One region of the Peribacillus phoenicis genome, then DNA from elsewhere that is predicted to be linked to it. Evidence: predicted binding sites of a transcription regulator. Region 1 holds the regulator's gene; each other region holds the start of a gene.
What was found. Region 1 encodes Rex, which represses fermentation and respiration genes when NADH is low (regulators of the CRP and FNR family bind a similar motif). Its sites were predicted from a motif close to TTGTGAAATATTTCACAA; they were not measured.
Positions count from the first base shown of each region.

Region 2: qoxA (cytochrome aa3 quinol oxidase subunit II) is a predicted target of Rex. The motif match lies at 6,646-6,663, and genes of this name have one in related genera.
Region 3: ABC374_RS02845 (helical membrane plugin domain-containing protein) is a predicted target of Rex. The motif match lies at 3,269-3,286, and genes of this name have one in related genera.

Region 1 covers NZ_JBDFMF010000004.1:105,515-113,168, reverse strand. Annotated here, with positions in the region: gene tsaB (tRNA (adenosine(37)-N6)-threonylcarbamoyltransferase complex dimerization subunit type 1 TsaB) at 1-661, shown strand, start outside; gene rimI (ribosomal protein S18-alanine N-acetyltransferase) at 684-1,136, shown strand; gene tsaD (tRNA (adenosine(37)-N6)-threonylcarbamoyltransferase complex transferase subunit TsaD) at 1,133-2,146, shown strand; gene ABC374_RS27640 (ABC transporter ATP-binding protein) at 2,414-4,333, opposite strand; gene moaC (cyclic pyranopterin monophosphate synthase MoaC) at 4,466-4,972, shown strand; gene ABC374_RS27630 (redox-sensing transcriptional repressor Rex) at 5,006-5,665, shown strand; gene ABC374_RS27625 (YdiK family protein) at 5,695-5,907, opposite strand; gene ABC374_RS27620 (CPBP family intramembrane glutamic endopeptidase) at 5,904-6,629, opposite strand; gene groES (co-chaperone GroES) at 6,964-7,248, shown strand; gene groL (chaperonin GroEL) at 7,308-7,654, shown strand, end outside.
Region 2 covers NZ_JBDFMF010000001.1:142,339-149,992, reverse strand. Annotated here, with positions in the region: PreQ1 riboswitch class I at 71-116, opposite strand; gene ABC374_RS00765 (EamA family transporter) at 270-1,106, shown strand; gene ABC374_RS00760 (BA3454 family stress response protein) at 1,232-1,489, shown strand; gene ABC374_RS00755 (YfmQ family protein) at 1,968-2,456, opposite strand; gene qoxD (cytochrome aa3 quinol oxidase subunit IV) at 2,695-2,979, opposite strand; gene qoxC (cytochrome aa3 quinol oxidase subunit III) at 2,981-3,577, opposite strand; gene qoxB (cytochrome aa3 quinol oxidase subunit I) at 3,577-5,523, opposite strand; gene qoxA (cytochrome aa3 quinol oxidase subunit II) at 5,597-6,526, opposite strand; gene ABC374_RS00730 (hypothetical protein) at 7,469-7,654, opposite strand, start outside.
Region 3 covers NZ_JBDFMF010000001.1:552,202-559,855, reverse strand. Annotated here, with positions in the region: gene ABC374_RS02860 (hydantoinase B/oxoprolinase family protein) at 1-329, opposite strand, end outside; gene ABC374_RS02855 (hydantoinase/oxoprolinase family protein) at 346-2,385, opposite strand; gene ABC374_RS02850 (hypothetical protein) at 2,844-3,014, opposite strand; gene ABC374_RS02845 (helical membrane plugin domain-containing protein) at 3,336-3,767, shown strand; gene ABC374_RS02840 (NAD(P)/FAD-dependent oxidoreductase) at 3,807-4,988, shown strand; gene ABC374_RS02835 (hypothetical protein) at 5,185-5,586, opposite strand; partial or broken gene ABC374_RS02830 (CotH kinase family protein) at 5,681-6,760, shown strand; gene ABC374_RS02825 (SET domain-containing protein) at 6,773-7,189, shown strand; gene argS (arginine--tRNA ligase) at 7,241-7,654, opposite strand, start outside.

The DNA of each region.
Region 1 (7,654 bases):
CACATTAGGGATTGCACTGGTAAACGAGAATCAAGTAATTGGTGAGTATACGACGAACCTAAAGAAAAATCATTCGGTGCGGGTAATGCCGGCAATTGAGACACTGCTGAGGGATTGTGATACTAAACCGAAGGAATTGACTAAGATTGTGGTCGCTCAAGGTCCAGGCTCATATACAGGGGTCAGGATTGGAGTGACGATAGCGAAAAGCTTGGCATGGACGCTTCAAATTCCCTTATCAGGTGTTTCCAGCTTAGAGGTTTTAGCAGCTAATGGACGTTATTTTAACGGGGTGATCTCTCCCTTGTTCGATGCAAGAAGAGGGCAGATTTATACTGGATTATATGAATTGGAAAAGGATTCTTTAAAGACAGTCATTGAAGATTGTAATATTCTATCCTCTGAGTGGGCGAATCAATTGAAGGAATTAAATCGTCCTGTTTTATTTGTTGGTCAAGATGTGGACATCCATCGGGATGCAATTACGGATGCATTAGGGGAATTGGCTGTATTTGCTCCGGTACAGTCATATAATTCAAGGCCAAGCGAACTGGCCTTCATTGGTCTTGATAAGGCTGAAGTGGATGTTCACCAGTTTGTACCGAATTATATCCGCATGGCTGAAGCAGAAGCTAAGTGGCTTGAACAGCAGGGGAAATAAAAAAGGAAAGCGACCGATTATTATGAGTAAAACATTGACGTTCCGAAAGATGAATACGGAAGATATCGACCAAGTGCTAAACGTGGAAAAGCAGTCCTTTACTTTGCCTTGGAGCCGGGAAGCTTTTTTTAATGAATTGAATCATAATCAATATGCTGTATACATGGTGATAGAGGATGAAGGTAAAATCGCCGGTTATTGCGGTGCCTGGATCGTCATTGATGAATCGCACATTACCAATATAGCGATATTGCCAGAATACCGAGGGCAAAAGCTAGGAGAAGCTTTGCTCAGGAAGATGATCGAAATCTCCATTTCGATGGGTGTGGTGAGGATGACGCTTGAGGTCCGTGTCAGTAATGCAGTAGCCATTTCGCTATATGAAAAACTAGGTTTCCAAAAGGGCGGAATCCGAAAAAATTATTATACAGACAATCAAGAAGATGCTTATGTTATGTGGGTGAATTTTTCATGAAAAAAGATCAATTTATATTAGGTATTGAAACGAGCTGCGATGAAACTGCGGCAGCTGTCATAAAAAATGGTACGGAGATACTGAGTAATGTCGTGGCTTCACAAATCGAAAGCCATAAACGATTTGGCGGTGTCGTCCCAGAAATAGCTTCCCGTCATCATGTAGAACAAATTACGATTGTTCTTGAAGAAGCACTGCTGCAAGCTGGTGTGACATATGAAGACTTGGATGCCATTGCCGTTACAGAAGGCCCGGGTCTTGTTGGGGCACTATTAATAGGCGTGAATGCGGCGAAGGCTGTAGCTTTCGCACATGGAATACCGATTGTCGGTACGCATCATATCGCTGGTCATATCTATGCAAATCGGCTTATTCAGGAGATCGAATATCCTGCGCTTTCCTTAGTCGTTTCGGGAGGTCATACGGAATTGGTGCTTTTAGAAGAGCCAGGTTCTTTCAAGGTGATAGGGGAGACGCGGGATGATGCAGCAGGAGAGGCATATGATAAAGTGGCTCGAACATTGGGGCTCCCTTATCCTGGCGGTCCTCATATCGATAGGCTTGCGCAAGAAGGCTCACCAACTTTGAAACTGCCTAGGGCATGGTTGGATGGCAGCTATGATTTTTCTTTCAGCGGATTGAAATCGGCGGTGATCAACACTTTGCATAATGCAGAACAGCGCGGGGAAAAAATCGAACCTAAAGATTTAGCGGCAAGTTTCCAAGCAAGCGTGATAGAAGTGCTTGTAATGAAAGCTGTAAAAGCTGCAAAGGAATATAATGTGAAGCAGGTATTGCTTGCTGGAGGAGTTGCGGCAAATAAAGGCCTTAGGGAAGCATTAACGGAAGCTTTTAAGGATTTACCTATGGATATATCCATTCCGCCCCTCTATCTTTGTACGGACAATGCCGCCATGATCGGTGCTGCTGGCAGTGTCATGTTTGAAAAAGGAAAACGATCTGGTTTGGATTTGAACGGAAATCCTGGATTGGATATAGAAGCATTTTAATTGAGAGAAGACAGGATCCCGCATTTCGGCATCCTGTCTTTTTATCGTGTTAATAAAATAATAGAATATTCTGTGGATAAAGTTTTTTTGATTATCATACTGCATGTGTATAAAGTGGTGTTTTTGTGGATAAGTGGATATGTTTCTGTGGATAATGTGTATAACTCAAATTATTGGCTAATGAACGGTAAGTAGTTTGTTAACAAGTTTGTGGATAACTTTTTAATTTGAAGTGAAAAAGACCGAGTCGATTGACCCGGTCTTTTGTCATTCTTCCAGTTCAGCCCATTCTTCGAGCAGTTGGTCCAATTTTTCCTGTGCATTATCAAGCTTTGTTTGGACTTCCATCACTTTTTCGTGGTCCTGAAAAACATTTGGATCACAAAGGAGGTCATTATATTCGCTTATTTCGGTTTCAAGACGCTCCATGGCTGCCTCGATTTCCTCAATGCGCCGTTTTCGCTGGCGTTCTGCTTTTTTTGCTTCTTTATCAATTTTGTAATTTATTTTTTCTACAGCTGCATCTAAAGTTTTAGCCTGATCCTGCTGTTCAAGTGCTTGGATTTCCGCTTGCTCCTGTTTCTTCTCTAAATAGTAATCATAATCACCGAGGAATTCTTCGTTGCCGTCTTTGGAGAGCTCTATCACTTTCGTTGCTATCCGATTTATGAAATAACGGTCATGTGAGACGAAAAGAATAGTACCCGGATAATCGATCAATGCGTTTTCAAGCACCAATTTACTATCGAGGTCCAAATGGTTCGTTGGTTCATCAAGAATTAAAAAATTACCTTTTTGCATCATCATTTTGGCTAGAGCAAGCCGAGCCTTTTCGCCCCCGCTTAATGTGGAAACGGTTTTCAAAACATCGTCCCCGCTAAATAGGAAATTACCGAGTACGGTGCGGATGTCCTTTTCCGGTTTAAGGGGATAGTCGTCCCATAATTCATTGAGTACGCGTTTATTGGAAACAAGGTTAGCCTGTTCTTGATCGTAGTAGCTGACTTCTACGTTCGTTCCAAAACGGAACTCCCCAGAAAGCGCAGGCAGCTTAGAAATGATCGTTTTCAATAACGTTGATTTTCCAACTCCATTTGGGCCAACAAGAGCTATGCTCTCTCCTTTTGTCATCCGGGAATTTATATTCCTTGATACCGTTTCCCCTTCGTATCCGATAGCCAAGTCCTGGAGGCGGAGTACTTCATTTCCGCTTTGCCTTTCAATCTGGAAAGAAAAATTCGCGGATTTTTCATCACCTTGCGGCTTGTCCAATACATCCATCTTTTCGAGCTGTTTGCGTCTGCTTTGTGCTCTTTTCGTGGTGGAAGCCCTTGTGATATTACGTTGGACAAAGTCGCGAAGCTTTTCGATTTCCCCTTGCTGCTTCTCGAACAGTTTCATGTCCCGCTCATAATCTTCCGCTTTTCCCTCTAGGTAAGAACTATAATTACCATGGTATTTTTTCATGTTATTCCGGGAAATCTCATATACCAGGTTTACTACTTTATCTAAAAAATAGCGGTCATGGGAAACAATGAGCACAGCTCCCTGGTAGCCTTGTAAATATTGTTCAAGCCAAGATAGAGTTTCGATATCCAAATGGTTCGTCGGCTCATCCAGAATCAATATATCCGGTTTCCTTAAAAGCAGCTTTCCTAATGCAAGCCTTGTTTTTTGCCCGCCGCTTAAAGTGGAAATTGGGGTAGAATAGTCAAAGTCAGCAAACTGAAGCCCATGCAATACGGAACGGATATCCGCTTCATATTGATAACCGCCCTTCTCTTTGAATGCCACCATCAAAGTATCGTATTCATTCAGCACTTTTTGGTAAATCGTTTCGTTTTCAAAGATGTCAGGTCTGGCCATATCAGCCTCAAGGCGACGCAGTTCCTTTTCCTGCTCTATCAGGTCCGTAAATACGGTCAGCATCTCATCCCAAATGGTCAGTTCGGATTCCAATCCCGTATCCTGGGCCATATAGCCGATTGTGACGCCTTTTGGTTTGATAATTTCACCGCCATCATGGGAAAGCTGCCCGGCTATGATTTTTAGCAGAGTGGATTTTCCGGCGCCATTTCGGCCGACAAGTGCAATTCGATCTTTATTTTGAACTTCGAGCTTCATATTTGATAAAATAAGTTCAGCTCCATAATATTTCGATAGTTGATTGATTTGTAATAAAATCATAGATTTCACCTCAATTGATTATAGTTAGTGTAACGTATTTTAGTTATTATCGGCAACAGCTTGGTTCCATGGTAAACAAAAGCTGTTACATAAAGTGGAATAATAGTGTATGATTTAGGAGGGGTTACTTAAATGGGAGACTTAACGCATTTTAATGAACAGGGCAGGGCCAAAATGGTCGATGTGAGTGCTAAGCCTGAAACAACCCGGACGGCAGTGGCTCAATCGAGCATTTTATTGAATGATGAAATATATGAATTGGTCACGAACCAGAAAATGAAAAAAGGTGATGTACTGGCTGTTGCACAGGTTGCAGGAATAATGGCCAGCAAAAATACATCCAATATCATTCCGATGTGCCATCCCATTGCTCTGCAAGGGGTCAATATAGCCTTTGAGTGGGAAAAAGAAGAACAAGGATACAGGCTTAGGATTGAAACGGAAGCTAAGACAAAAGGAAGTACAGGTGTGGAAATGGAAGCGTTAACAGCTGCATCCGTGACTGCCTTGACAGTTTATGACATGTGTAAGGCCATTGATAAGGGAATGGTGATCGGGCCTACATTCTTAGTGGAGAAAACAGGCGGAGTTTCCAGTAACGATTATAAAAGACAAGTAAAACAAACAGATAGAGATTAAGTTGAAAAGCATGTGTGAAGGCGGGGAAGAACAATGAACCATGACCCAAAGATACCGCAGGCAACAGCCAAAAGGTTGCCATTGTATTATCGATTTTTAAAGAACTTACATTCCTCAGGCAAACAAAGAGTTTCCTCGGCAGAGCTAAGCGAAGCTGTAAAAGTGGATTCTGCCACCATACGCCGTGATTTTTCCTACTTTGGCGCGCTTGGGAAAAAAGGCTACGGCTACAATGTCAATTATTTATTATCCTTCTTTAGAAAAACACTAGATCAAGATGAATTGACCAAAGTCGCTTTAATCGGGGTAGGAAATTTAGGAACCGCTTTTTTAAATTACAATTTCATGAAAAATAATAATACAAAAATTGAAATGGCTTTCGAAGTTTCTGAAGAAAAAGTCGGCAAGCGAATAGCTGATGTGCCCATCTATCATATGGATCAAATCGATACACTATTGCAGGAAAATAATATCACTGCCGCTATATTGACAGTGCCTGCACAGGTAGCCCAGACGATAACCGATCGTTTAGTCAAAGCTGATATAAAAGGAATATTGAATTTTACACCTGCAAGGCTGACCGTGCCTCCATCAATAAGGGTTCACCACATTGACCTGGCCGTGGAGCTTCAGTCGCTCATCTACTTCCTGAAACATTATCCTGTTGTGGAAGAAGCCGCTTTGGAGGAATGAAAAAAACGCTGCATCTTTGCAGCGTTTTTTTATTTTTTCTTATTTTTTTGTGCGGCTTTAATCTTAAAGTGCAGCATGATCATGCGTAAGCCCGATCCAAAGTCAAGAGTCGCAATAAGGACAAGTATGTAGGCGAAGAGCCCCCATCCAGAAGAATTGACGGTTTGAATCGCGATAGCGGTAAAAAGAGCTCCTAAGCCTGCATAGATGATGCCCATGAATAAGGGTGATTGACGTTTCATAATAAACCTCCGATGAAGGCCTGTGCAGTATCTATCATCTTCTCTATATCCTCCCGATATACCACTTGAAGGATGATAACAAGCGTATTCATCGCAATATGAGCGCTCATTGATACGAGAATGCGGCCTGTTTTTGCATAAAGGAAAGCAAAAGTGAAGCCCATTGCCGTATATAAAAGAAGATGTTCAAATTCACCATGCGCCAAGCCGAAAATAACTGAGCTGATTAAAGCTGAAATAAAGAAGTTAAAGCGTTTATGAAGTGATCCGAAAATGATTTTCCGGAAAATTAATTCTTCCAATATAGGTCCAATTACTGAAGTGACGAAAATGACCATGGGGACTTTGTAAATGAGTGAAATGAGTTGCTGCGTATTTTCAGATTCAGACTCCACCCCAAGCATCTGTTCAATGCTGCCGGCAATGCTTTGCGCAAAAAGAGCCATGAACACTCCTGCAATTGCCCATAATATGGACATGGAAACGGAAGTTTGATTTCTCGTGTCCAACTTTTCCCTCATATCTTTTCTCATTAAAAAAAGAATCAAGAATAAAGCAGCGAGAAAACTGAAAACTATCCAGTATGCTGCAGATTTCACTTGGAGTTCATCAGCCGGCATTCCGGTATAAGACCCGATCAGCATGAAAATGGGTACCCCAACAATACTGGATAATTGCATGGCAATATAGGTGATGATGACGAACCAATATTCTTTTTTCAAAAATGAAAACTCCTTTTATAGTCACCCATTCCGCTCGGAACGTTCCTGATATGGGGACAAGCTATAAACGCATACTCCAAAATGGTATCAAAAATTGAGGCAGAACACCACTTAAAGGTACCCCTAACGAAACATTTAAATAACTTTGTTAAGGAAATCATTATGCTAAAGTAGTTTACCCGTAATTTATCAGAAATTAATAAAAAATTTTCAATAAGATACTTGCAAAAAAGGCTCGGTTTATTTAATATTATAAATGTGTTAGCACTCGATGATGAAGAGTGCTAATAATCATGTAACAAATTATCAAGAGAATATGAGGAGGTTGTTTCACTTGTTAAAACCATTAGGTGATCGCGTTATTATTGAACTAGTTCAAACTGAAGAAAAAACTGCAAGCGGTATTGTTCTTCCTGATACTGCTAAAGAAAAGCCGCAAGAAGGTAAGGTAGTAGCAGTTGGTACTGGCCGTGTCCTTGAAAATGGCGAACGTGTTGCTTTAGAGGTTGCCCAAGGCGATCTAATTATCTTCTCAAAATATGCAGGTACTGAAGTTAAATACGAAAACACTGAATACTTAATTTTACGTGAAAGCGACATTCTAGCTGTTATCGGCTAATTATACATCATACTTAACTGAACGAAAATTTTCTTAAAATTTTAGGGAGGTACTTATAAATGGCTAAAGAAATTAAATTTAGTGAAGAAGCTCGCCGCTCCATGCTTCGTGGTGTGGACGCACTTGCAGATGCAGTTAAAGTAACGCTTGGACCAAAAGGTCGTAACGTGGTTCTTGAGAAAAAATTCGGTTCACCACTTATCACTAATGACGGTGTAACGATTGCTAAAGAAATCGAATTGGAAGATGCATTCGAAAACATGGGTGCGAAATTGGTTGCTGAAGTAGCAAGCAAAACAAACGACGTAGCTGGTGACGGTACAACGACTGCAACGGTTCTTGCACAAGCGATGATCCGCGAAGGTCTTAAAAACGTAACAGCTGGTGCTAACCCAATGGGTATCCG
Region 2 (7,654 bases), on a different contig from region 1:
TCATAAAATGGGCCTCTATATAACAAAAACCATATCTCCTCAAAGATATGGTTGATTCGCGAAAAATATCAAAGCCATAGTTTTTTTAAGAGGGTGATGCTATGAACCTCTCCCGTTTATCGGGAAATATTTTAAAATTGTCTTAGTAAATATAAAAAAAAATAGTCAATCTGTCAATGCAACTCTCTTAAATTGGGTTTGATTCCTTTATATATTCAGTTTAAAATGGAAAAAGCAGTTCAACCTATAAGAAAGAAGAGAATATACACATGTGGATTTTTGCAGCACTCATCACAAGCTTATGTTTCGGAATCAATAACAGCATTTTCAAATGGAGCAGCGGAAAAGGATATTCCAAGATACATATCCAATTTTTCTTTTATTTTTCAGCTTTTATTTTGTCCATTATTTATGGAGTATTTATGGATGGTTTACAGCTGAACTGGCTGTCCATCATGCTTGGTGCAGCAATTGGTGTACTGAACGCTAATGGTAACATCCAGATGGCAAGCGCCTTTGAAAAAGGGCCGGCAAGCTTGACATCACCATTAATCGCAGCGAATGCAATATTCCCCATACTCTGTGCAGCTTTAATTTTTCACGAACATATTTCTTCCTTGCAGTGGAGTGGAATCGTCTGCATGTTTCTCGCTACATTAGTTATCCAGTATACACCTAACGCCAAAGGTAACCATCAATATGTCCCTTGGATCATGCACACATTATTCTCCATCTTATCATTTGGTGTGCTCGGAATTCTAATGACGACATCAACACGTCTTCATTTAAACTCCCTTGATATCTTAGTATCAATGTATGGAGGCGGAATGCTTTATCTTCTTTCGGCTCTGGCCTTTAAAAAAGAAAAAATCAAGCTAAAGGAAGTCAAAATCGGTTCCTTAGTAGGTTTTTTAAGTATGATAGGCTATGGATGTTATTTCTTTGCATTGAACACCGGGATTGCAAGCATCATTTTCCCTGTCGTCAGCCTGAACTGTTTAGTTGTCGTATTCGCTGGATGTTATTTATTCAAGGAAAAACTAAAAATCTATCAAATTGCTGGTGTTCTTGCAGCATTAATCGGTATTATTTTAACTAAAATATGAATATAGTTCGTTTACAAAAACAACCTGGCTGTCATGTGTTTCAAGCCAGGTCGTTTTTTATTTAACCGGGAAATGTGGCAGGTCAAAAAAAAATGTTGACACATGCTTAAAAATATCAGATAATTTTGAATATTAATTCTTTCGATTTTACAGCTTTTGAAATGTTTGAAAAATCCTCTGCCACGGGTATTAAAGAAATAGGTACAACCACCTCATTTAATTCTGAATCAAGAAAGGAAAGATGCATAATGGTAAAAGTTACAGTAACAGTTGATTTCCAAGGAAAATCTTATCAAACTAACGTCCTTACTAAACCGGGTACAGATCATGAAGTAATTTTACAACAAGCCCTTCATCAAGTTGAAAAGCAATGGAAAGCATAAAAAAGCAGGCATCGTAATAGATACCTGCTTTTTTATTACCATTAAATAATATCCAAAATATTTTTCATATGCACGATTAAAGACCCTCTTGCAGCAATTCCCTCCTATTTAAAAACACAAAGACACTAAAATTCAGTCGTCAGTTTGTGTAAGTAAACCTCTCAATCTGAATAACAAGTAATTAAGAATTTTCTTTAATGAAAAAAGTACCTAAATGAATAAAAGACTTATAAAAAATGACGATCTTTTAAAGGACCGTCTCAGACTTTAGACAATTTAAACGTTAATTTCCACTCCAGGCACTCGCTTTCCGCGGGCGGTCCGGGAGCCTCCTCGGCGCCTTTGCGCCTGCGGGGTCTCCCTTGGACTCGCATTTCCCGCAGGAGTCTCGTACCCTCCGTTCCAATCAACTTTGTTTTAAAATTTAGATAGAACCCCTTATGTCTACAAACTTGATAATAATTGATTTTTGGTTCTTTTAAGCTAAGTTACTTATTAATGGCACGGAACGTTCTTGGAGGCTATCGGAAAACAAACTATAAGAAATGAGTTTCTTCTTGTACTGTTTAACTACATCCACGCGGTCATTGTAAATGTACACAAATAACTTAACATCAATTTTGCCTTTTTTAGTATCAATGACCAATGGAGTCCCACTGTCCTCTGGATGTAAAAACAATTGCTCGTTACCCGGGAATATATGATTTTTCTTCAAAAATCTGGCGTTATTAAAATGATTAATAACTTGAATTTTTTCTTCACCTTCCAAACGTTTTCCGTCAAAGGATACGATCGCATTCCCGCCACTAATTTCTGAGTGTATTTTAAATTTGCTGATAATCCAATTAACAGCATCGGTTGGAAGACAGGAAACCAATATTTTTAACAAACTTAAGATAATTGTCAAAATCAAAACCGGCAATGTCAATTCATCATCTCCGCTACATTTATAAATTATTTCTTTCATATATAACTTATTATATCAATAGGGCTGGCAGTTTTTCTTAGAAGATGTGTCCGTTCTATTAACGTTTTACTTTGGTAAAACATTGTACTTAAACACAATTTCCCCTTAATAAATATAATGTTCCGAAATGGTTATACTAAACAAAATGATTTCATCCAAATCCTTCTTAACAAATTTATACTTATTAAAATACAAAAAAACTGGGCGTCATCAAGACGCCCAGCTTTTCCGGAATCGATTATTGATATCCCCAAATCATTGTTAGCATTGTACCGAAAATTGTAACCAATGCAACGAACAATCCGTAATAAACGTTTGTGTAAATCGATGCTTTATCTTCAGACTCACCTGCGTGCATGAACATAACTAATTGCAGTGCAGCTTGCATGAAAGCTGTAACAAGCAGGATGATCATGGCCATTTTTAGTGAGAGATCAAACATAATAACTGATAGTGCGACCAAAGTCAGGACTAGAGAAAACGCAAATCCCATAACTTGGCCCCGTGGGAATAATTCTTTCATATTACATCATTCCTTTCAGATAGACGAAACTGAAGATGAAAATCCAGACAACGTCCAAGAAATGCCAGTAAAGTGAAAAGATGAAAGCCTTGTTTGTTGTTTCTGGAGTCATACCGCGCTTTTTGATCTGCATGACGATGAAGGTTCCCCAGAATAAACCAAGTGTAACGTGAGCTCCATGCGTACCTAGTAATGTAAACAAACTAGATAAGAAAGCACTTGTTTGAATGGTTGCTCCTTCATGTACATACTCCACGAATTCATAAATTTCGACTCCCAAGAAGCCTAAACCAAGAATAAGGGTGATAATGAAGAAACCAATCGTTGCTTTCTGTCTGCCAAGTCTCATTGCATTGATTCCAAGACCTATGGTAAAACTACTTGTTAAAAGAAAGATTGTTTGGAACATTAAGGTTGGGAGTTTAAAAAGATGTTCCCCTGTTGGACCATTTCCAGTTCCATTAACCAATACAAAATAAGTGGCGAATAGTGTAGCGAAAAGAGCTATTTCTGCTCCTAGGAAAATCCAGAATCCAAAAATCTTTAAGCGATTTTCTTCCGTGCTATATTCTAGTGGCAGCGAGTTATCTATTTTCATTACTTAGCACCTCGCAATTTATTTTCAGTTTCTTCGATCTCTTCAACAGAGATATAACGTCCGTGATCTTTTTCGAATGAACGGTGAATCATACAAGCAAAGATACCGATCGTTGCAATGATTGCAATGATCCACATGCTGAATACCATCGCAAAGCCCCAAACGAAGAAGATACAGCTCATGATAAACGGCACACCACTGTTATTTGGCATATGGATCTTTTCTACTTTACCGCCAAATAACTTAAAGCCTTTTTTCTTTGAATCCCAGAATGCTTCTGTAGAATCAACTGTTGGCACAATTGCAAAGTTATATTCAGGGATTGGTGTATGTGTAGCCCACTCTAGTGAACGTGCATCCCATGGATCGTTTGAAATATTTCTTGACGCATAACGAGTGCTCCAATAGATATTGTACACAATAAGTGCAAAACCTATTGCCAAGCCAATCGCTCCAACGAACGAGAGCATATTCAATGGACCATACCCTGTTGATTCAGAGTACGTATACATACGACGTGCCTGCCCATCTAAACCAGTGATGAACATCGGGAAGAATGTTACATTAAAGCCGATTGTAATGAACCAGAACGACCATTTCCCAATCTTTTCGCTCAACATGAAACCGAACATTTTTGGCCACCAGTACGTGAAACCAGCAAGTACGGCAAATACAGTACCAGGGATTAAAACGTAGTGGAAGTGAGCTACTAAGAACATTGTATTATGGTATTGGTAGTCAGCACTTGCCATTGCAAGCATAACCCCTGTTACCCCACCGAGCGTGAAAATCGGAATGAAAGCTAAAGAGTATAGCATTGGAACGGTAAACACGATTTTACCTTTCCAAAGTGTGAACAACCAGTTGAAAATCTTAACACCAGTCGGGACGGCAATTGCCATCGTGGTAATCGAGAAGATACCATTAACCATTGCACCGTGACCCATTGTATAGAAATGGTGAGCCCATACAATGAAAGATAGAGTAGAAATAGCTACCATGGAGATAACCATCGAATTATACCCGTACAGGTTACGACGTGCAAATGTCGAAATGATTTCACTGTAAATACCGAAAGCCGGAAGAATTACTATATAAACTTCAGGATGTCCCCAAACCCAGAACAAGTTCGCCCAAAGCATATCGCTACCGCCATTGGCCATCGTAAAGAATTGAGTTCCGAATAGACGATCCATTGTCATCAACGCAAGTGCCACTGTCAATACAGGGAAAGCAAAAACGATAATGAAGTTTGTGATCAAGATAGACCATGTGAACATTGGCATTTTCATTAAGTTCATGCCAGGTGCTCTCATTTTCAAGATTGTTACGATAAAGTTGATACCAGTCAGTAATGTACCGATACCAGCTATTTGAATTGCAATCGCGTAATAGTTCGAACCTACTGATTCACTGAAATCGTTACTTGCCAGCGGGAAGTAAGATGTCCAACCTGCATCAGGAGAACCACCGACTACGAAAGAGATGTTAAATAGCATTGCCCCCATGAAGAATAACCAGAAGCTTACTGCGTTCAGACGTGGGAATGCTACGTCACGCGCTCCAATTTGCAATGGTGTGACAATGTTCATTAACCCAATGATAAATGGCATAGCCATGAACAGGATCATGACGACCCCGTGTGTTGTAAATACCTCATTATAATGCTGTCCATCCAAAAGACCGTTATCTGGAATAGCCGTTTGAGCACGCATCATAAGAGCATCGACGCCACCACGGAAAAGCATAAGCAGTGCTGCCAAGATGTACATGATACCAATACGTTTATGGTCAACCGTTGTTAACCACTCACGCCATAAGTAACCCCATTTTTTAAAATAGGTAATTCCGGCAACAACCGCAATCATGGTTAAACCAATGGCAACCATGGATGCATAAATCGCAGGACTTGGATGAGGTACGGCAAATCGATCAAAGTAATCCATACTTTTGTGACTCCTTTCAGGAAAATATTCCTTATCTTGTAAACCTAGTTGTTTTATCGAACGAAATTAATTCTTAGTGATCATGATTCATGTTGCTGTGTTCTGAATGTTCCTCGTGTGAATCCTTGGAAGCATTTTCTTCCTTATCAGAAGATCCGTGGTCATGACCAGCATTTTCCCCTTCAGGAGCTGGAGAAAACTCTAAGTGAGTTCCAGTGTAAGTGGATTGTCCCACATGACCAGGTTTTAATAATTCATTGAATTTTTCCTCAGTAATCGGTTTAGCAGTAGCTTTAATTTCATCTACCCACTTATCGTATTCTTCTGCAGACAGTACATTAACGTTGAACGTTTGCTGAGCAAAACCTGAACCACTGAAGTTTGAATTTCGACCCATATACTCTCCTGGTACATCAGCTGCTAAGTGCAACGTATTAACCATGTCCGACATCGCGTATTTTTGTCCTCCAAGTTGCGGAATCCAGAAACTTGAGATTGGACCGAATGAGTAAAGTTTAAATTCAATTGGTCGGTTAGTAGGTAAAAACAGATAGTTGACTGTTTCGATATCTTCTTCCGGATAACTAAAATGCCACTTCCAGTTGGAAGATGAAGCATAAATAATTAAAGGTTCCTGATCACCGTATCCTTTAGGTGTTGCCTCAACTTCATTTGTTGTTTTAACAGTAACAACGGATAGGAAAGCGACGATTAGAATTGGGATCGCAACCCAAATTATTTCAAGAACCTTACTTCCTTCAATATGAGGCGGTTCATAATCATCACGTTGTTTGGAAGCACGATATTTCATTATCATGAAGATATACAGTACCATAACGACAAGGACGACAAAGGCCATTGTCCATATCGAAATCATAATAACATCTGCTTGTGTTGCAGCTACCGGCCCTTTAGGGTCCAAGACCATTAATGGGTTATCGCAACCGGTTAGCACAGTGGCAATAGTAAAAAGTATAGTTAATAGAGCCCATTTTATTTTCATAGTACTACCCCTTTCTTACATAATAAAATTCCAATTGGTAATTATTCGGACAAAGTGTTACCATGTTCACAAACCCCGACATACCAATATTAATCCCAAGTCTAAAAAAAGACAATACAAAGTGACATCTGTCACATAAAGTTCATTAAAGAGCAGTAAGAAGATGGTAAATGAACTGAAATGTTCGAAAATCTTCAGCAAATGAAATATAATAAATGTTTCATATCTTGCCTTTGAAAATTCACTTATCAGTACAGGATTGCAGATAGTACCGATCCTCTTTCCATTTAATATTACTCTAATATAATGAAATAAAAATTTCACATTATATTCACTGTGTATATTGCCTCAAAACTCTTAAAGATTATGAATTATATTACCTATCCTGTCAATTAGGTATTTATCGTTAGAAAACATGATTTAAAACGGATTTTTTTCACTCGGCCATGGAGGTTGGTAAATGGTAGACACATTGGACACGATATTGTCTCCATGCTTCAATATCCTTATGATCCAACACAGGTCAATATTATATATATATAAGGAAACGACGAGTTTGAAATGAAATTGGGTTCTTTCGCAATCCTTATGGCCTGTCAGTATTTTTAAAACAGCCGTTTAGCAATAGGCTTGGTAGAAGTGGTTCTATCAAATCCCCTTTAGCAAAACCCACTGTCCTATAACCCCATATTGATACCTGTATCCCTTTTGAATTTTTAGTTAAAAGTACATAGAAAAAAATCCACGAAAAAAGGACTTCTTAAAGTGTCCTTTTCTCGTGGATATAGTTTAAAATGTAACAAATCGGTAATTCGATTCTGATATACATAAAATGAAAGCGTATTCATTGATTGAGATCAAGATGACTCAAATTCAGCAAGTTAGGCAAAAGAACAACTAGTTCTGTTTAGAAAAACAGTATATTGCCCTGTATTCCTCGTTTTAGTTACTGAATTCTGTACTTCTGTTTGTTGGAGCTTTAGCCTTTGTTTTCATTTTTATGATTTTAGTCGTTTCCGGTTCAATTCTTTTGCCTTTATGTGTATTCATTACCATTTCTTCTGTCAGGACAAAAAATATACCAACTAGAAAAATGGCAGCTGCGCTTAATGTGATGGCGATTCCAAC
Region 3 (7,654 bases), on a different contig from region 1:
GTGCCGCCTCGATACGGGTCATTGACCAAGAATACGTCCCCAGGATGGATATCACCCTTGAAGTCCTCTATTACCGCCTTTGCCGTTAGATGCAATGTACCTACATGGACCGAAATATCCTGCGTCCCTTGCATGACTGTATTTCCTTCTGCATCACAAAGAGCACAGCTGAAATCCCGATTATAAATGACGAAGGAATAGCATGTCCGAAGGATTTGTTCCGCCATCTGATCTACAAGGTTAACGAAGCCATTTTTTATCACTTCAAATGTCACCGGATCTAAGCCTGTTCCAACTCCAGATTGGCCAACTAACTGTTTATTCGACAATGAAATCCACCTCTTTTTATTTATTTTGGGAAAGAATCAAGTTTCTGTATTTATCAACTTTTGCCGTGAAATTTGGTGGTATGACAGTCGTTGTATCAAGCTGATCCACTATGGCAGGGCCCGTGATTTCTGAAAAGGCCGGAATGAGTTCCCGGTTATAGACGTTCGTATTTACATATCCCTCTTCTTCAAAATAGACATCACGCGTTTCCTTCAAGGCATCTGCAAGTGTGCCTCCAGGTTCATAAGTCGGGAATTCAGGTTTTGGCACAGTTCCGATAGCCGTAACGAGCAGTCCGTAAATTTCCACGGTCTGTTCTTTATCGAAGAAAGAAAATTCGCGTTCATGCTCTTGATGGAAACGGTCAAGGGTCTCTTCCAAAGAAGAAATCGGGCAATCGACTTCTATCGCCAATGAACGCCACTGTCCCATATACCTCATGTCAATATATCTCATCAATGTGGAAGCTTCTTTAGCGACCCCTTCTTCTTGCAATAACTCCGCGGCCTCTTTTTCCATTCCGATGAATTCCTTCTCTAAATCCTTTAACGATACATCCTTGACGTTCTTGACATAGGTTTTTGAGATATCATGACGAACATCGACCAACAGGCATCCCATTGCGGCGGCTACACCCGGATGCGGCGGGATGATGACGGTCGGGATTTCCATTTCCTTGGCCAAGTACGCTCCATGCAAGGGCCCAGCCCCGCCGAAAGCCACAAGTGCAAAGTCGCGCGGGTCGTATCCCCGTCTGACTGAAATCAGCCTTAGGGCATCACACATATTGGCATTGGCCACCCGTGTGATGGCGTTCGCCGCTTCTTCAATCGTATAATCAAATTTCTTGGCGATCTTATCCACGACTTCAATCGCTTTTTGTTTATCCAGTTCCATTTGTCCATCCAATAGTTTGGTGCCAAGCCGTCCCAAGACAATATTGGCATCGGAATTGGTCGGTTCCACTCCGCCCCTGCTATAGCAAGCAGGTCCAGGAACCGCCCCTGCACTTTGAGGGCCATTGCGTAAAGAACCGCCTTCATCCACCCAAGCTAAACTTCCGCCTCCTGCTCCTATCGTCAAGATTTCAATGCTTGGGAACCCTATCGGATATCCATACTCGATATACCAATCTTTCGTAATTCGTAAATCACCTTCATGCATCAAGGAAATATCGGTGCTCGTTCCCCCCATATCCAGCCCAATGGCATTATTAAAGCCGCAAAGCTGGGCGATATGTTTACTGGCAATCGCACCTGCAGCGATGCCGGAGCTTGCAAGTCTTGCTGCATAACGGGGAACGGTTTGGGATGTCATTACCCCTCCGCCGGAGTGAAGCACTAATATGTCATCTTCATATCCCCGTTTAGTCATTTCACCTTCAAGGGTTTTAATATAGTTGCTGACAGTCGGTCCTAAAACCGCATTGACGATCGTCGTACTCATGCGCTCATGCTCAAAAATCTCAGGAAGGACTTCACTTGAAATGCATATATAAACATCCGGGAGTTCCTCCTGGATGATTCGTTTTACTTTCGCCTCATTGCTTCCATTTACATATGCGTTCATGAAGCAAACCGCAATGGATTCGGTACCGCGTCTTTTTAATTTCCTTGCCAGTGACCGTACTTCCTCTTCATTGATTTCCGTCAAGACATTCCCTGCAAAGTCGATGCGTTCTTCCACTTCAAAACGGTCTCTTCTTTGGATATACGGTTTGGCTACATCATCATATGTATCCCATAACTCAAGCTTGGTTCCTCGGCGGATTTCCGTTACATCCCGAAAGCCAGCGGATGTAATCAATGCTGTCTTTGGCAATTTCCTTTCAATCAAGGCATTGGTGCCCACTGTTGTGCCATGGGAAAAAACTTTAATATTTTCACAATCTATTTCCGCTTTCGCAATTCCATCCAAAATACCGATCTCTGGATTCAAAGGAGTCGACGACGTTTTCGTAATTGAAATTTCCTTCGTACTTTCATCAAAAACGAACACATCCGTAAAAGTTCCGCCTACATCAATTGCCAGCCTAGTATCCTTCGTACCTATCATATAACTCCCACCCCTGCTACAAGATTTAAAATACTTTGCCTTGCGCCCATTGCACCGATTAATAGAACTGTGTGAAAGAGTATCAGCCAGCCGCTGGATTTTCTTAGGCCAAAAACGGAACAAGATGAATGATGAAATAAAAAAACCAGTCATATCAATAAGAAATAATTGATATAACTGGTTTTTGATCTAGGTTTAGCTTCGCTGGGCGGCGAAGTCTATTAGATTCGACAGTTATTTATAGATTCATCTTTTAAGTCACCGAGTCCATTTTAGGCGATGGCAGAGTAGAATTTCTACTTGTTTACACCATGGCTATATACTTTATCTTACGTCAATTCATGATAAAGTCAAGTGTATTTTTAGAATATTTAAACAACTGTAGTTTGAGAAATAAGAGTGGGATTTATTACAAAAATAAGTAAGCATAACTGTTTCGCTATGCTTACACAATAATATTATTTATCAGGTGTTTCCGATGTGCCTTCCTCACTGTTTTTGAGGTAAACTTCAGAAATTCCATTCATACCTTCCAATAGTTGTGCTTTTGTATATTCCATACTGCCAACCAGTTTATGAAGCTTCTTATCATTATTCTCTTCTGTAAGTTTAGATTCTGAATCAGTCACATTTTTTCACCTCCATCATTTAGGATGGCAAATCAAGATGGAAATATGTATGACAGGCTTCGATGTTAGACACCCTCTTAAAGTTCATTTTAGGTAAATTCTGGGATACCCCATTAGAATCTGTACTTAAAATAAGCAGGAAAAGATTATTTTATGAATCTTTTTTAAAAAATCAGCTGTTTTCAAGCCACTAAAGGGATATACTATAGGATAGCATTTATTACATTTTTGTTAGTATTTTTTCTTGTCACACATTGTGTAATATTTTACAAGTTTTTCTATTTACCTCAACAAAATGCTTATTGCAAAGGAGAATTGGATATGTCAGAAACGATTACCCAATCACAAACTGAACAACTTAATGCCCGCCAAAAACAATTAGATGTACTGGACCAATTATTAAAGCCTGAGGTTCAGGAATCATTGAACACTTTAGTTGAGCAGTTACCAAAACTGACTGAGTTAGTGAATATTTTAACAAAGTCTTATGATTTCGCTCAATCGGTTGCGACTGATGATGTTTTGAAAAATGATACGGTAAGCGCCATTTCGGAGATCGCTACACCTGTAGTGGGCTCAGTGAAAGGGCTTGCGGCTAATGCCATTGAAGCTAAGGATCGTGCAGAAGCGAATACTGATGTGATCGGTCTTTTTGGTCTGTTAAGAATGATGAAAGATCCGCAAGCACAAAAGCTTTTCCGTTTCGCCCAAGCTTTTCTTGAAGTCTCTTCAGAACGTAAAAACCAAAAATAATTTGATAAACTTTCAATCAGTAAGGACGGGGGATTAACTATGTCAAAACAAATCGTCATCTTAGGTGCGGGTTACGCTGGATTGCTATCTGCCTTATCCGTACGTGAATATTACAAAAAAGATGAAGTGCAGGTTACAGTGGTGAACCAATTTCCAACGCACCAAATCATCACCGAATTGCACCGTCTTGCAGGCGGATCCATTTCCGAACAAGCCGTTTCCATTCCGTTGGAAAAGCTTTTCAAAGGAAAAGATATCGACCTTGTCATTTCCAAAGTGGAGTCTTTCTCAGTCGATAACAAAGAAGTGAAACTTGCCAATGGTTCCACTTTATCTTATGATGCCCTGGTTGTTGCTTTGGGAAGCCAAACAGGATTCTTCGGCATTCCGGGACTTGAGGAAAACAGCATGGTCTTGAAATCCGTAAATGATGCAAACAAGATCTACAAACATATCGAAGATCGCATTCGCGAATATGCACAAACAAATAATGAAGCGGACGCAACCATCGTAATCGGCGGCGGCGGATTGACGGGCGTTGAGCTAATCGGTGAAATCGTGGATCATTTCCCTAAAATCGCCAAAAAGTTCGGAGTGGACTTCAAGGACTTGAAAATCAAGCTTGTGGAAGCTGGTCCAAAAATCCTTCCAGTCCTGCCTGACCACTTAATCGAACGTGCGATGACAAGCCTGGAAGCACGCGGAGTTGAATTCTTGACAGGTCTGCCTGTAACCGGTGTTAAAGGCAATCAAATCGAATTGAAAGATGGTCAAACGATAACGGCCAATACGCTTGTTTGGACAGGCGGAGTTGCGGCTCTTCCTATCGTAGGCGAATCAGGCCTTGAAGTGGACCGCGGCAAAGCAACCGTTAATGAGTTCTTGCAATCCAAATCCCATAAAGACGTATTCGTCGTCGGGGACAGTGCCGTTGCTTTCCCTCCAGAAGGCGGCCGTCCATACGCTCCTACTGCTCAAAATGCTTGGCAAATGGGTGAGCTTGTTGGTTACAACCTATTTGCAGCCTTTGAAGGCAAGAAACTTGAAGCATTTTCACCTGTAAACTCAGGTACACTTGCGAGCCTTGGCCGTAAGGATGCGGTGGCAACGGTTGGGGCCAATAACACATCACTTAAAGGTCTTCCGGCTACATTGATGAAAGAAGCAAGTAATGTTCGCTATCTATCACACATCAAAGCCCTATTCAGCTTGGCTTATTAATTCATGATCGCCGTGACATGTTCACGGTACATGCCCTTTATTCCCATTTGGGAGTAAGGGGCATTTTTCATTTCAGAAAAGGCGGACACCCTAATTGAATTGTCCTGCCATAACTCTACATTACTATTTTACTCTCCGCCATTTTTATTAGCCCGTTTGTCGTTAACCAACGTTCAAGTTTGTACCATTCTGCATATCATGTAATTAACCTTATTAAAGGAGGGGTCTTTATGGCGAAAGGAAAAAAGGGAAAAAAAGGAAAATGCGGTTCATCTGGCAGCAGCAGCAGCTGTAGCTCATCCACTGGTAGCAAGTGCACTGGAAGTAAGTCCACTGGTAGCAAGTCCACTGGTAGCAAGTCCACTGGCTGCACATCCACTGGTAGCAAGTCCACTGGTAGCAAGTCCACTGGTAGCAAGTCCACTGGTAGCAAGTCCACTGGTAGCAAGTCCACTGGTAGCACATCCACTGGCTGCACATCCACTGGCAGCACATCCACTTGCAAAACATCTACTTGCAAAACATCTACTTCAAGTACTTCCACTGGATGTGGAAAGAAAAAAAGAAGAAGATAGTAGTTAATTCTTAGATGCTTCAACTTAATCAATCTCTGGTTGATTAAGTTGAATTTTTTCATACATTACATGTTTGCGCTTGACCTTAATACATCTTCAAGAAAGGAAGGTGAGTGTATGCCTTATCATATTCCATCTTATTTCTTAATGATTGAAGAAGAAGATCTGGAAGATTTACGTGCGGACGTATGGAGTAATGACCCCATTCCCGCCTATTTGAAAGTGGAAAACGACATTTATGATATCGATATTGCCTATCGGGGCTCTTATACCCGAAAATTCCGGAAAAGATCCTATTGGATTGATTTCATCGACCCAGAAAAATTCTTTGGCGCCCACAAAATCCATCTCAATGCCGAATACAAAGATCCTTCCCTCATTCGTAATAAACTCTCACTCGATTACTTCCAAGACCTTGGAGTTCTTTCCCCCTATAGCCAGCATATTGACTTATACCGTAACGGCTCTTGTAAAGGGGTATATTTACAACTGGAGTCCGTTGATGAATTCTTTTTGGAAAAAAGAGGACTTCCTGCCGGCCCCATTTATTATGCAGTCAACAATAGTGCCAATTTTTCATTGGAAAGGGATGGGAAACCGAAAGATTCCCTTGTATCAGGCTATAAACAAGCGTTTGGAAAACAGTCCGACGATGAATACCTTATTGAATTGATCAGAAAAATCAATACCACCCCGCTTGCCAAATTTCCAGAAGAAGTCTCGCAGCATCTTGATATCCATAAATACTTACGCTGGTTGGCTGGAGCTGTATGTACAATGAATAACGACGGTTTCACTCATAACTATGCATTATATCGCAATAGTGAAACAAACTTATTTGAAATCATTCCTTGGGATTATGATGCCACTTGGGGACGCAAAGTCAGTGGCGGGATCATGGAGCACACATACGTCCCTATTGGAGGAAAAAGGACAAATCACTTAAGTCATCTTCTATTGCAGGTTCCGGAATACCGTAAGTTCTACAAAGACCTCTTGGTTGAACAAATGGAAACCACATTTACTGTGAATCACATGGAAAATAAAGTATTATCACTGCACCAGGCGATACGCCCCCATATCCTTCTTGATCCATATAAAAAGAATAAAGTGGATCTGTTTGACAAGGAACCGGAATTCATCTTCGAATTCATTCGCAATCGCAGTGATTACTTAAATAAGCATCTTGGTGACCTAGATGAAACAAAACTGAAAGCCAAGCAGGACTGGAAAAAAGCCATTGAGGCCGTATCACCAATCTGTATAAAAAATACGGGGAAATATGGGAGGGGAATATATGCGGTAAGGGATATTAAAAAGGATGAACTCATCGAGGCATCACCTGTCATCATTTCACCGAAAAGCGAATGGAAATATTTAAAGAAAACGTCACTCTTTCATCACTGTTTCCATTGGGGAGATGACGATGAAACGGCCATTGCCTTAGGAAAAGGATCACTATTCAATCATTCATACACTCCGAATGCTACGTATGATAATAATTTAGATGATCTAACAATAGACTTTTATGCACATAAAGACATAAAGGCTGGCGAAGAAATCACGATCAATTATAACGGTGAAATTGATGATAAATCTCCCTTATGGTTCGATGTCATCGAGTAAGATTTTAAAGAATCCATTTTGAAAGTTCAAAATGGATTCTTTCATTTTACTTTACATTTTTTTCGGCGCGGAAATTCCCAATAAACTTAGCGCATCCTTCAATACAATCGCTACGGAAAAAGCGAATGAGAGTTTCATTTGTTTCCATTCATCTTCAACTAGGATCTTTGTATGTGCATAATACTTATTGAATGCACGCGATAAATGCAAGCTGAATTTCGCGATTTGTGACGGGTCGGCTTGTTCAAACGATTTTTGGACAATGCTCGGATATTGCTCCAGCAGCTGGATGACTGGCCACGCATATTCACCTAAAGCGTCAAAAGTGATGGCCTGCTCGTTAAATTCACCTTTTTCAAGCAATGAGGAAATTCGCGCATATGTGTACTGTACATATGGACCCGTTTCCCCCTCAAAATTCATCATTTGCTCTAATGAAAAATCAATATCGTTCATGCGGTTATT